One region of the Lysinibacillus sp. FSL W8-0992 genome, then DNA from elsewhere that is predicted to be linked to it. Evidence: riboswitches for the same ligand, from Rfam matches in the RefSeq annotation. Region 1 holds a riboswitch; the other holds the start of a gene.
What was found. Region 1 has a riboswitch for cobalamin ahead of metE (5-methyltetrahydropteroyltriglutamate--homocysteine S-methyltransferase). Riboswitches for the same ligand answer to the same signal wherever they lie in the genome.
Positions count from the first base shown of each region.

Region 2: it holds a riboswitch for cobalamin, as region 1 does, so the genes downstream of both, NSQ74_RS18835 (glutaredoxin family protein) here and metE (5-methyltetrahydropteroyltriglutamate--homocysteine S-methyltransferase) in region 1, are expected to answer to the same signal.

Region 1 is NZ_JBBOZQ010000001.1:3,224,136-3,231,403, reverse strand. Features, by position in the region: gene NSQ74_RS16275 (ATP-grasp domain-containing protein) at 1-423, opposite strand, end outside; gene NSQ74_RS16270 (Mur ligase family protein) at 575-1,972, shown strand; gene NSQ74_RS16265 (UDP-N-acetylmuramoyl-tripeptide--D-alanyl-D-alanine ligase) at 2,186-3,571, shown strand; gene NSQ74_RS16260 (C40 family peptidase) at 3,767-4,699, opposite strand; gene NSQ74_RS16255 (VOC family protein) at 5,141-5,503, opposite strand; cobalamin riboswitch at 5,714-5,892, shown strand; gene metE (5-methyltetrahydropteroyltriglutamate--homocysteine S-methyltransferase) at 6,078-7,268, shown strand, end outside.
Region 2 is NZ_JBBOZQ010000001.1:3,748,515-3,755,782, reverse strand. Features, by position in the region: gene NSQ74_RS18855 (ABC transporter substrate-binding protein) at 1-581, shown strand, start outside; gene NSQ74_RS18850 (FecCD family ABC transporter permease) at 606-1,634, shown strand; gene NSQ74_RS18845 (ABC transporter ATP-binding protein) at 1,621-2,409, shown strand; gene NSQ74_RS18840 (ferrochelatase) at 2,499-3,407, shown strand; cobalamin riboswitch at 3,947-4,123, shown strand; gene NSQ74_RS18835 (glutaredoxin family protein) at 4,243-4,467, shown strand; gene nrdI (class Ib ribonucleoside-diphosphate reductase assembly flavoprotein NrdI) at 4,464-4,823, shown strand; gene nrdE (class 1b ribonucleoside-diphosphate reductase subunit alpha) at 4,820-6,913, shown strand; gene nrdF (class 1b ribonucleoside-diphosphate reductase subunit beta) at 6,901-7,268, shown strand, end outside.

The DNA of each region.
Region 1 (7,268 bases):
ATTATTTGTAAATGATTCATGTGGTTTTTTTAGAACAAACTTAGGGGAATAAGGTTGATCCTTTAAAATATTCCTAGTTTTTTCTTTATCCTCCATCATTTCAATAGCAGATGATGACGTATAGTTTTGACAAAATTCATCACATAAAATAGAGGCAATATGAACAAAGGGGTCTACAAAACTAACAATTGATTTTATCTCTAATCCGGCATCAAACAAATTGTGAATTTCTTCTATCATATCTTCTATATTAGAGGTGTCGATAAGAACCATTTTATGAATGTCTGGGTAGGCTTTTCTCTGTTCTAATTGTTTTGTATTGTTTGTGAAGAGTACCGTAAAGTAACCCAACTTTTCTGCTGCTTTTATCGCTTCACGACTAGATCCAGATTTGTTTGTACCTATAAATATAATTGCCTTCAGTATAATCACTCCTTCAGTTGGCACTTGGATTATTAATATACATTTTATATATATGCTGTGAAATAGTTTTCTTCTAGTTATGTATCATGTTTACATCCAAGCAACTTTTGTGTCCATTCATATAATAGAAATGAAAGGAGTGTGAATTGATATGAAGCCTCTATCGGTGAAGAATTTAACAGCGATTACTGCAGGTAAATTATTGCAAGGGTCGGATGAGGTGCTGATCCAGTATGGCGCATATCGACTAAAACAAGTTAAAAAACCGTATACTGCACTTTTTACAAACAAACGCATTATCAACTGGAAAAGTCTAGAGTCACTATCCCCACTAGTACTTGTAACAGATCGTTTGTATAGTCAGCATGAAATTCCTCAAAAAGTAATCATCATTCAAGTAGAGAATGCAGATGAGGCCTACTGGAAGTTTGTACATTATTATCGTAGTCAATTTGAAATCCCTGTTATTGCAATTACCGGTACCTCTGGAAAAACAACAACGAAGGAGATGATTAAGCATATTCTTTCTGCCGAAAAAGAAGTTGCTGCAACTACTTTAAGCAGTAATTCTAGAACAGCTTCTTTGCAATATTTACTTAGCATCGATGATGAAACAGAAGTTGCAGTTTTTGAAACAGCGGTTGGATCACCTGGGGATGTAAGGAACGCAGGGAAGTATTTCAAGCCGACTATCGGCATTATTACCAATATTGGAGCCCACCATTTAAACTATTGTAAAACGTTAGATGGTTATATACAGGCAAAAGGTGAAATGGCTGAAATTGTGAATCCAGCAGGGTCATTAATTCTCAATGCGGAAGATGCGAATATAAAAAAAATCGATTTGTCGAAATTCAAGGGAGATATTATTAAAATCGGGCAGCATGCATCATGTGATTTTAAAGCAAGCCACATTCGGTATGTTGAAAATGGCATGCAGTTTACAATGCATCACAATATGAAAAAATATGACGTTTTCGTCCCTGGATTTGGAGAGCATCAAGTATATAATGCATTAGCCGCAATTGCTGCTATTAATGAATTAAATGTACCGATTTCGCTAGCAATTAAACAATTAGCGTCATTCAAGAAAATGAAAAAGCAGCTACAACTTTTTGAAAGCATTAATAATTCACTGTTAATAGACGATACTTGGAGTTTAACAACGACTTCATTAGAAGCAGCTTTAAAAGTCTTAAATTCAATAGGAGATGGCAGGAAAAAGATAGCCGTTATTGGAACGATTACCGATTTAGGATCGTGGGGTTATGTCATCCATGAGCAAGCAGGAGAGTTAATCAATCGTATTGGTGTAGATGTGCTTATTACAATAGGAGAGCACGCCCGTATTATGGCTGATCATGCAGTGAAACTAGGATTTAGTGACCCTGTTTATACTTTTAAAAATAGTACACTCGTCTATAAGTTATTACATGAAATAGTAGATGAAAATACAATTGTCCTGATAAAGGGAGATATGTATAGTAAACAAATTTCCGATTTGGCAGCAGATTTAAAAATAAAAAAATCATTTAGAGATACAAGGTAATGATGGATGCAATGGCAACAGGATAAATACTGTGTCACATGAGATCATTTAATAATATTGTATAGTAATCTACTAGAAAGGAGCGCTCTGAATAAAAGATAAAGTAAATCAACAAATAATAGTCGTTGCTAGAAATAGTGAAGGATACGCTCCTTTACCCAAACTTCTAGCTATCAATTTTCATACTATAATGAGAGGGGGGACGGAGTTAACGTGCAAAATATAAGTGTGACTGTGATTAGAAAGTTACTACAAGGGGTTTTAGTAAGCGGTTCTGAGCACTGGTTTGTCAAACATGCTATTTATTATAACCGCCATGATTTGACACAGAAAAATACACTAATGTTCATTAATAAAAGTGAGTCAATTAATTGGAAGGAAATCGACCATAAGGGGCCATCCCTCGTCATTTCAGATAAACCTTTAAGTGAACTTAAAAACGCATTCGAGAATACAACCGTTATTCAAGTAAAAAGTACTTTGCAGGCATACTGGAAGTTTATTGAATACTATAGAGGCCTTTTTGATATACCAGTTGTCGCATTAACCGGAACATGTGGAAAAACAACAACAAAAGAAATGATTAAACATATTGCAAGTAAAGATTGGAATGTGCAGGCATCAGTTAGTAGCAAAAATGAGCCTCGCCAATCTTTACCGTATTTAACGGGCATCGATAAAACAACGAAAGCAGCTGTATTTGAGCTAGGTCTGGGGAATACAGGTAACATTAAACATCAATGTATGATCTACAAACCGACAATTGGAATTATTACCAATATTGGTGTGCATCATTTAGATGGGTGTAAAAATCTTGAGGGCTATATAAAAGCAAAGTCTGAAATTTTAGAAGGGTTGTCGGAGGATGGCACGTTAATCATCAATGGTGATGATGAAAATACAAAAAAAGTACCTTTGCATAAGTTTAAAGGGAAAATTATTACTATTGGCGTTCAGCAACATGCAGATTACAAAGCTTCTAACATTGAATTTACGAACAACGGCATGAAATTTATCCTGCAAGTATCTAATGAAAAGTATACTATCTTTGTACCTGGTTACGGAGAACATCAAGTGTATAATGCGCTAGCGGCTATCGCAGCTATAAAGGAGATGGGAGTGTCTATCCAAACTGCAATCTCGCGTTTAAAAACATTTAAACCGATGGCAAGGCACCTGGAATTTTCAACTGGTCTCGGTGAAAGTACCATTATAGATGATACATGGACGAATAACCCAACATCGGTTGAAGCTGCTTTAAAGGTTTTAGATACGATAGGAAAAGATAAAAAAATAATCCTTATATTAGGTGATATAAAGCGATTGGGTCTTTTCGAAGAAAAGTATCATCGTGAGATTGGTTCTATGGTGGCACAGAGAGATGTTCAAATGCTTATTACGATTGGAAAAAGAGCTGAAGATATAGCAGCTCAAGCAAAAAAAGATGGAACAACTGCGGAAGTTCATATATTTAAAGATGTCACAGGTGTACTAGAAATACTTAAACCAAAACTTGATAAAGATACTATTGTATTAATAAAGGGCCCTATGTCTAGTCGATCCATGATTGAATTTGCTAATCAATTAAAGGAAAAATAGCCTTTTGTAAGGCCGTACTAGCGACTACTCATAAGTAGTTACTTATGCGAAAGAATCCTTATGTTGTAAGGTTCCGCTTATTATATCAAAAACATAGCATACAAAGCGTGGTAATTACACTGCTTGTATGCTATGTTTTATTATTTTTATAGAGTGAAGATAATACGTCGTGCTGTCAAATAGCAGCTGATTATCTTAAAATACGCGTTTTGCTGTTAAATAATGCTCTTTATAGTAATCAACAAAGAGTACTCTAGTAGTAACACCACTTGAAGTTGGAACGATGATACGCTGATCTCCAGCATAGATACCTACAAGGGAAGGGTTTTTTGACCCTTTTACACTATTAAAGAACACTAAGTCGCCCTTTTTTAAATTGGCACGTGATACCGTAGTTCCTTTAGCCATTTGTTCTTTTAGAGTTGTTGCGCCAAGTTTTACACCGCTCTTACGATAAACATATTCAACGAAACCAGGGGCTGTAAATTGTAAGCTTTGTTCTTTATTTAATGAGCTTATTGTTACTTTATTTTTATAAGTAAATGCATTTTCAACAACTGTATCGCCTTTCGTCGCAGGGTTAGCCGATAGTAATGTTGGTAATACTCTTCGTGCAGATACGTAGTTGTCAGTATAATAAGGCTTACTACTCATATCCGAAATGACGATATTTTGCTTGGAATCAGCCATATGAATAATTTTGTTATTTCCAATGTACATACCTACATGATCGGGGTCTGTGCCCGTTTTTTTACTTTTAAAGAATACTAAGTCGCCTTTTTGCAATTGGCTTTTAGGAACAAATGTCCCTTGCTGGATCATATAATTTTCATTATAAGTCCCAATATCTACTCCATTCTGTTCAAAAATATACATAATAAATGAAGCACAAGAAAACTTGTAAGGATATGTAGACTTGTAAACTGAATTACTATATGTAGCCTTACCAATTAAACTTTTTCCTGTTTGAATAAGTTGTTCAGCCTTTGCTGCGACAGCTTTGTCATTATGTTGTGCATTTGTCGTTGCAGCCTCAACTTTGATTGGTTCAATGGATGCTTGAACGATTCCGAATGAGCTAAATCCAATCGATAATGCTAGTGTAGTTTTTAAAAATTGTTTTTTCATGCTGTTTTTACCTCCTGTAAGCGAGCAGTAAATTCATATCTGTTTGCTTGCTGTTGCAATAATCGTAGCATGAAAAAGTAGGGGTTCTGTGAGGTAAATGTTTCCACAGGGAGCCGCACTTTATGTAAAAACCTTGATATATAAGGCTTTACCGCTTGAATTTACAGTTTCATTACAAATGTTTCAGTTTGATAAATAGTGCATACAAAAAACGCTAGCAACTATGCATTGTTACTCATAGAAACAATGCTAGGCAATGTGCTAATAGAGAAATAAAATAAGGGTAAAGAATGATATAAAAATAACTTTATGAGTCGAAGAGTACTTATAAAAGCACGTAGGTATAGGAATTTTTTTCGATGGCAGAGAATTTAAACAAAGAGGTTCAACACTTTAAACTGTAAATAAAAAAGCTGCCATTGAAGGCTGCTTTTTGAAAATTTAAATCGGCTGAATAATTTCTACTCGATTACCAAAAGGGTCTCTAAATTCAAAGCGCTCATAATTAGGAATTGGAACAGAATCAAGGATTTCGATATGATGCTCTGTTAATACTTTTTTCCAATATGCTACATCCTCTACTTGATAGGCAATATGCGCTTTCGTTGTTAGTCGATCAAAGCCGTCTTCTGTGCCAACATGTACTTCGTGATGACCAACTTGTAGCCAAAATCCACCACGCCCTTTAAGAGATTGTGGTTTCTCTATTTCTTTGAGCCCTAACACATGGCAATAAAAAACTTTCCCTTGCTCCTCGGTACCTTTTGGAATCGTTAATTGTACGTGATGTAATCCGACAATCATAGTAATCCTCCTCACTCATTCTTCATATAACTATATATTTTTACAAATTACTTAAAATACCTTTTCTGATTAGTAGATTGTTTTATTATTATGTCGTCAATTAGTCCATTTGAAAATTACTCAAAGTGTAACTTTGTACAGAAAAACTACTATATCTTCACAAAAGTTATACTTTTCAGAAAAATATATGTTATAGTAGGAAACATAATTGAATATTGTGTAAGAGTTGGTGCCAAATGAAAGTTTGGCTTAAAAGGGAAGTCGGTGTAAATCCGACGCTGTCCCGCAACTGTAAATCGGAGCAAATCACATATGCCACTTGGGAACTGGGAAGGCTGTGAGGCGTGTTGATGAGAAGCCAGGAGACCTGCCAATGTCTAGTACACACCAAATAACCTACGTGGAAATAGGTGGTGAGATGTGACCGAATCGGCACTGTGCGACTAACGAATATATACGATAATTAATATATTATCGTATCGCCTCGTCATAGCTAATTTAGATAGACAATAACTACCATTTTCCTAAAAAGGAAGATGGTTTTTTTTATTTTAAACCAGAGGAGAGAAGGAATATGACGTATACAACGACTGTAATAGGCTACCCATACATAGGGGAAGACCGTGAATGGAAAAAGGCATTAGAGGCATTTTGGAGAAATGAACTTACAGAAGAAGATTTCTTACAAAAAATTAAAGAAATTCGTCTTGCACGTATCGACAAGCAGCTTCATAGCGGTATAGATATTGTCACAGTTGGGGATTTCACACTGTATGACAGAATGCTTGATACAGCGATGATGTTTGGCTTAGTGCCAAAGCGTTTCGGCTGGCAAGGTGGAAAGATTGACTTACAAACGTATTACGCGGTAGCACGTGGAAATAAAGAAGCTGTTGCGAGTGAAATGACAAAATGGTTTAATACAAATTATCATTACATTGTCCCTGAATATGAAGGTCAAGCTCTGCAACTAACAGACAATAAAATACTTGCAGATTTCCTTGAGGTTAAAGAAGTATATGGCATTACTGCAAAGCCAACGCTAATTGGGCCATATACATTTTGCAAGCTAACAAAAGGTTACGATAAAGTAACACAAGTTGCGTTTATTTTAGCACTACTACCACTGTATGCGCAGATTATTCAAGAGCTAGTAACAGCCGGTGCTGACTGGATTCAATTAGAGGAGCCTGCATTAGTCACATCATTAGATGAGGCAGAGGTAAAACTTGTGCAAGAAATATATACACAATTAGCAGCCGCTGTACCAGAGGCTAATATTATGTTACAAACCTATTTTGAATCGTTATCAGCTTATAACACACTAATTGAACTCCCTGTACAAGGATTTGGCTTAGATTTTGTTCATGGCTATACGAAAAATATGGAGGCGCTACGTCAATTTGGCTTTCCACATGATAAAGTATTGGCGGTAGGAATTGTTAATGGACGAGATATTTGGAGGGCAAATTTAGCAGAGGTAAGTACAACAGTTAGGGCAATTGAACAGCTGACTAGTGCACAAGAGCTGTGGGTTCAATCGTCATGTAGCTTACAGCATGTGCCAATTTCGACCGCACTTGAAACAAAATTAGAGCCTGTCTTAAAAAATGCGCTTGCATTTGCTGATGAAAAATTAGCAGAAATATCAGAGGTGGCTAAGTATTTAAAAGAAAAAAATCATACGTCCAATCATACTATCTCTGAGAGCATGAAGGCAATTGAAGCATTAAAAAAACACCCCGTACGAAATAATCAGGCTGTT
Region 2 (7,268 bases), 520 kb from region 1:
AATTCGCTACAACGGTGGAAGCTACAGGTACGAAAATTGTCTACTTGAACATGAATTCTGTAGATGATATAAAAAAAACGATTTCAAAGTATGGCGTGTTATTTAATAACACGGCAAAAGCAGATGAGTTAGTAGCACAAATAGATGAGAAAATTGCGAAAGACAGTTCAGAATCAACTTTAGATGCTTTAATCGTTTACGGAGCACCAGGTACATATTTAGCTGCGCTTGATAATTCGTTATACGGAGATATTTTAAATAAGGCAGGTGGAAAAAATATCGCAGCTGATTTACCAGCGACAGATAAGTTTCCAACTTATGCAAATTTAAGTGTTGAGAAAATTGTTGAGCGCAACCCAAAAGTAATTATGCTGATTACGCACGCGAATCCAGCGACAGTAAAAGAAGGATTTGAAAAACAATTGAAAGAAAATGCGGCGTGGAAAAATTTAGATGCAGTAAAAAATAATCAGATTATCATTTTACCAGCAGAATTGTTTGACAATCCTGGCACACAGGTTGTAGAAGCCATTGACTATATGCGAGGAGTTTTAAAGACAGCAGAAGAAGCAGTGAAATAATTGTTTATAGCGGGGAAATGACGAATGATAGTAGAAGAGGAAAAATATGCACACCCTCTTGCTAAAAAACGAAGATTGGCTCTCATTATGTTACCGATCCTGTTGATTATAGTGAGTGTTGGTAGCCTTATGATCGGGCAAGTTTCGTTTTCGGTAAGTGAAGTGTTTAATGGAATTTTTAGTTCAGAAGATACGATGGCACGACGAATCGTGTGGGAAATCCGTATGCCCCGTATACTAACGGGTATAATTATAGGCGTTTGTTTGGCTATTGCAGGCTCGATTTTACAAGGTGTCATGCAAAATCCATTAGCTGACCCAGGGGTAATTGGAATTACTTCCGGCGCTGGAATTATGGCGGTGGCAGTAATGGTTGTTTTTCCTGGCTATATCATATATTTACCTATTGCAGCTTTTTTAGGTGCCTTTGTCGCCGCAATGATAGTGTATTCTTTATCGGTGAAAAAGGGTGGTACATCCCCAATGCGAATTATTTTAGTAGGGGTAGCCATTAATGCACTTTGTGGTGCAGGAACAAATGCACTTATGATTTTGTATAGCGATCGTGTACAATCTGTCTTGCCATGGTTGTCTGGTGGTTTGACTGGTGTTGGTTGGGTGCAGTTTAAAATGATTATTTACTATGTTCTTGTAGCAATTGTATTATCCTTTTATGCAATTAAACATATTCGTATTATGTGTCTTGGAGATGAAATGGCAAGCCTTTTAGGGCACAATGTTGAACGAAGTCGATTCTTTTTAATTGCATTAAGTACGCTATTAGCAGGAATAGCAGTAAGTGTTGCCGGATTAATTGGGTTTGTCGGTTTGGTTGTACCGCATATTTTACGACTAATTATCGGTGGAGATCATAAATATTTACTACCTACTTCAGCTTTAGCTGGTGGCTTACTTGTTGTTTTCGCTGATACAATTGCGAGAACAGTATTTGATCCTATTGAGTTTCCTGTTGGCATTTTACTAGCATTTATTGGTGGGCCGTATTTCCTTTATTTAATTCATAGAAAGGGGAATTCCATTGCTACGAACTGAGCACATTCAATATCAACATGAGTTCACCAAGTTCAAGTTAGATGATATTACCTTGAAGATCAATGAAGGAGAAGTTGTTAGTTTAATAGGTCCAAATGGCTCGGGGAAATCAACATTATTACGTGTGATTTCACGTCTTTTAAAACCAAATAGTGGTACAGTATTTTTAGATGAACGAAACATTCATGAAATGAAGTCGAAAGAAGTGGCTAAAACACTAACGATGCTCCCGCAAATGAATAGTCATCAATTAGATTTAACAGTGCGCGAGTTAGTAGAGTTTGGGCGTCATCCGCATAGCGGAGGGAAGACGGTCCTGTCAAAAGAGGATAAAGAAATTGTCGATTGGGCGATTGATGTAACTGGATTGAAAGACTTGCAAAATCGTGTACTGCCTTCGATGTCTGGAGGTGAACGGCAACGTGCTTGGATTGCAATGACTGTAGCGCAGCATCCTAAAGTGTTACTGCTAGATGAACCAACAACATATCTAGATATTGCACATCAATTAGAAGTGATGGAGCTTGTAAAAGAGTTAAATCATAAATACAATATGACCGTTATTATGGTGTTACATGATATTAACCAAGCTGCACAAAATAGTGAACGGCTGATTGTACTAAAGAAAGGAAAAATACATTACGACGATTCACCACATTGTGTATTATGTAAAGAAATGTTTCAAACAATTTTTGAAATTGATGCTGAAATTTATATGCAAGATGGAAATCCAATCTTTACCCCGGTAAAATTGTGCTCAAATTCTTGCAAATGATGGAAGCTCATGTTTCGGGTAGAAATATGCAGCAACTACAACATCCATAAAAATTAACTTATTATAATGAAGAAAAGGAGATTTAAAATATGATTGGTATAATTTATTACGCTTATGGCGCACCGAAATCTTTAGACGATGTAACACCTTATTTTACACATATAATGAAAGGTAAAACACCACCACCTCATGTGATTGAAAACGTTACGGCACAATTTAAAAAATTAGGTGGTGTTGATCCATTAGCAGTAAATACGGGGCGTATTGCTAAAGGGCTGGAACATTCTTTACAGAATCGCTTAACACAGCCTGTAAAAGTATATAATGCATACAAACATACAGAACCTTATATTCCAGATGTTGTTGACACAATGCTTAAAGAGGGTATCACAACTTTTATTACGCTACCTGTAAATCCGATTATGTCTACAGGTGCTGCAGCGTTTCATGATGAAGTTAGTACGTTATTAGCTTCTCATGACGTTAAGGTCATTCATGCGAAAAATTGGCATTTAAACGATGAATTACTTGCTGTATATAAAGATCGTGTTCAACGTGCATATGAATGGATTCCTGTTGAAAAACGAGCACAGACGCATGTTTTATATACCGTCCATAGTCAGCCAATTGATCCGGAAAAAAACGAGAACTATGTACGCCAATTTTCCGAATTAGCCGAAGCCATTTCAAAAGCAGTTCAAATTGATAACTGGCATATTACATATCGAAGCGGTCATGGGAAAGGTGACTGGCTAGGTCCAAATGTAAAAGATAAAATTAATACATTGCAAGGCGAGGGTGCTCAAGGTATCGTCACTTGTGAGCTCCTTTCCCTTTCAGCGGATATTGAGTCCTATTTTGAAGTAGGATATGAGTGTCATAGATTGTGTGAGGAACTTCAAGTCGACTTTGCCCAATCGGAGTTTCCAGGTGATAGCTATGATACCATTCAAGCTTTAGCTGCAATTGTTGAATCATTTATTCCAGCTCATAACTGAGCTAGTCGGTACCTTTACGTGTAGTCATGCTTAAAACTTATATTGCCATCTGATGTCGAGATTTCATTGATGTCAGATGGCTATTTGTTTTTAATTAGAAAAGCAAACGAGTGCAAAACAACAAAGACAGGTTTGATCGCTACAAAATGATTAAAAATGAAATCGAACATACGGCAGGTTCATTTTAAAATCTTTTTTCTAAAAAGTAATAGGGCTTACGATAGTGGCTAAAATGGTTTAACAGATATAAACTTATATTAAGAAGTATATTAAATATAATCTTCAGTTTAATATAGGCTGCAGTAGGTAGCATAATAATTCCTGGAGATTCTATGAATAGTCTCTATAAATCAAGCTATACTTCTTTGGAACTACTAACTATGTTGTTTATTATGCTTAACTAGCTAGTCGTTTTCATTTATTAACAGTTTGTTCTTCCTAAAGAATATAATGAAAAGTTACACTATAAAGAATTCACTTTTCTGGATTTACTTTTTACTTGAAGGATGGTACACTTAATTGTGTTCAATAACAATATATTGTGTTCGTTTTATGTAGGTACTACTATATGTAGTTTAATAGGGAAGTTCGGTATATCCGACGCTGTCCCCGCAACTGTTAAGCTGACGATGATTTAATCCACTGTGCGTTGGTATGGGAAGGATATCAGAGAATGAAGCAAAGCCAGGAGACCTGCCTATCATAAAACAAATCAACCTTTCTTCGGGGAATAAGAAATGGGGACGTGACTATTCTTTGGCTTTTTTACGTTTCTAACTTAGGCTGTCTCTCCCGAGAGATAGCCTTTTTATATTATGAAAAGAGGGAATTTAAAATGAAACTTTATACTAAAACTATATGCCCAAAATGTCTTTGGGTCAAATCGGAATTACAACGTGCAGGACTTGAGGCAGAAATTGTGAATATTGATCATGACGAACAAGCAAAACAAAAAATTATGGACGCAGGCTTTTTAAGTGTGCCTGTTCTTGAAGTAAATGACACATTTATAGGAGATGTCAAAGAAATCGTTTCTCAAATTGAGATGATTGCAATATGATCGTTTATGCCAGTCGTACAGGTAATGTGCGAAGTATTGTTACTAAATTAGATGGTGAGTCAATTGAAATATATGAAGGATTATTGTTGACTGAGCCCTATCTTTTAATAACATACACAGACGGCTTAGGTGATATTCCTGCAAAAGTAGCCCGCTTTTTAGAGCAAAACAAGGAATTTTGCAAGGGAGTAGCTGTTAGTGGTAATAGTAATTTTGGACACCATGTGTTTGGCGGAGCTGGTGAGAAAATTGCAGAAGCCTATAAGGTCCCGTTAGTATGTAAATTAGATTTACGGGGATATCAGGCTGATTATGAAGTAATACAAATGTTTTATGAAACGAGGGTGAAGGGATGAAAACATATTTAAAGCTTAATAATGAGGTGCTTAATCGCTATAGCACGACAGGTCAATTAGAGCTTGAAAAGGACCGTGAAGCAACACGCCGTTATTTTTTAGAATATGTAAATGTGCGTCTACGTTATTTTATTGATATTGAAGAAAAAATTCGCTATTTAGTCGATGAGGGTTACTATGAGAAACAATTTATTGACATGTATGATATAGATTTTATTAAACATCTATACAAAAAAGCATACGATTACAATTTCCGTTTCCCTTCATTTATGAGTGCGAGTAAATTTTATGATAGCTACGCAATGAAAAGTCGTGACGGAGAAGAAATTTTAGAAAAATATGAAGATCGTATTGTTATCATCGCTTTATATTTAGCACAAGGGAACACTGTGTTAGCAGAACGTTCTGTTGAGGCAATGATGGAAGCGTACCAACCAGCAACGCCAACTGCATTAAACAGTGGGAAAAAAGCACGTGGCGAATTAGTAAGCTGCTTTAAACTATCAATGGACGATTCAATGAATAGTATTGCTGAAAATATTGGTTATTGTTTGGAGCTATCTCGCCTTGGAGGTGGAGTGGGGGTAAACTTAACTGATTTACGTCCATTAGGTGATCCAATTAAAGAAATTTTAAATCGTGCAAGTGGTGTTATCCCAGTTGCTAAACTTTTAGAAAATTCGTTTAGCTATTCGAATCAGCTTGGACAACGAAACGGCTCTGGCGTTGTCTATCTAAATATTTTCCACGCAGATATAGAAAATTTTATTTCATCGAAAAAGCCAAATGCGGATGATAAAATTCGTCTTGCAACGCTATCAACAGGTATTATTATTCCAAGTATTTTCTTTGAACTGATGAAACGTGATAAAGATATTGTGTTGTTTAGCCCATATGATATTTATAAAGAATATGGTAAACGGATGTCTGAAATCTCTATTACTGAGATGTATTACGAGTTACTAGATAACCCGAATATCCGTAAAATTAAACGCTTGAATGCTCGTAGACTTTATACAGAAGTGAAAAAAGCACAATTTGAATCAGGCTATCCTTTCGAAATTTTTGATGATAATGTCAACGATGTACATCCACTTAAAAATATAGGCCGTGTAAAAATGTCAAACCTATGTACAGAAATTCTACAAGTACAAGAAACAAGTATAATTTCTGACCAAAATGAACCAAATGAATACGGGCTGGATGTATCGTGTAACCTAGGTTCAATTGATATTCATGCCGCAAGTAAAGTAAATGATTTTGGAACATTAGTTGATACAGCAATGCATTTATTAACGAATGTGTCGCAAATGACGAACATCACGAATGTACCGCCTGTAGCTAAAGCAAATAAACTAATGCATTCGGTAGGGCTTGGTTGTATGAATTTACATGGCCATCTTGTTACAGAAGGAATCATGTATGGTTCAAAGGATTCGATTGATTTTATGGATAGCTTTATGGAAGCGATGAACTATTATTCACTTAAATCATCTATGGAGATTGCTAAGGAAAGAAGCGAAACGTTCTACCGTTTTGAAGATAGTGATTATGCTTCAGGCGTTTATTTTGATCAATATGTAAATAAAATCGAAGTAGAGCTCTCACCCGTTGTATTAAAAGCACTAGGAAATATTCCAATTGTGACATCAAAAATGTGGGAAACATTAAAACAGGATGTTATGCAATATGGTTTATTCCATTCTTATCGTTTAGCTATTGCACCAACTGGTAGTATTTCATACATTCGTAGCTGTACAGCTTCGATTGCACCAAGTACTGAGCGCGTAGAGGTACGTGATTATGCGGATAGTCGAACAATTTACCCAATGCCACATTTAACAAATGATAACAGTCATTTATATGTTGAAGCATATGATGTGAATCCATATGATTTAATCGATTTGTATGCAGCATCTCAAAAACATGTAGACCAAGGTATTTCGATGACGCTGTATGTAACTGATAACTGGACAACGGAACAGTTGGCTAAAATTTATATTTATGCTTGGGTAAAGGGAATTAAATCTGTTTATTATGTCCGTCAACGTTTGCAAAGCTTAGAGGAGTGTGTCGCATGTCAAATATAATTTACGAAGCGGTCAATTGGAATAAGTCAACGAGTGAACTAGCACAAGTATTTTGGGACCAACAATGGAAACAAATTTGGTTTCCAGAAGAAATTGCAGTAAGTAAGGATATCCAACAGTGGAAAAATTTCGAGCACCAAGATACGTATAAGAAAGTATTTGCAGGCTTAACATTACTTGATACAGTTCAAACAAATATTGGGATGAACCGTGTTGCTGCATTTACAACAGATCTTCAAGAAAAGGCTGTTCTTACTGTATTTGATGCATTTGAAGCGATCCATGCAAAATCTTACTCATATATATTCACAACGCTTTGTACAAATGAAGAAATTGACGCGCTATTTGAATGGGT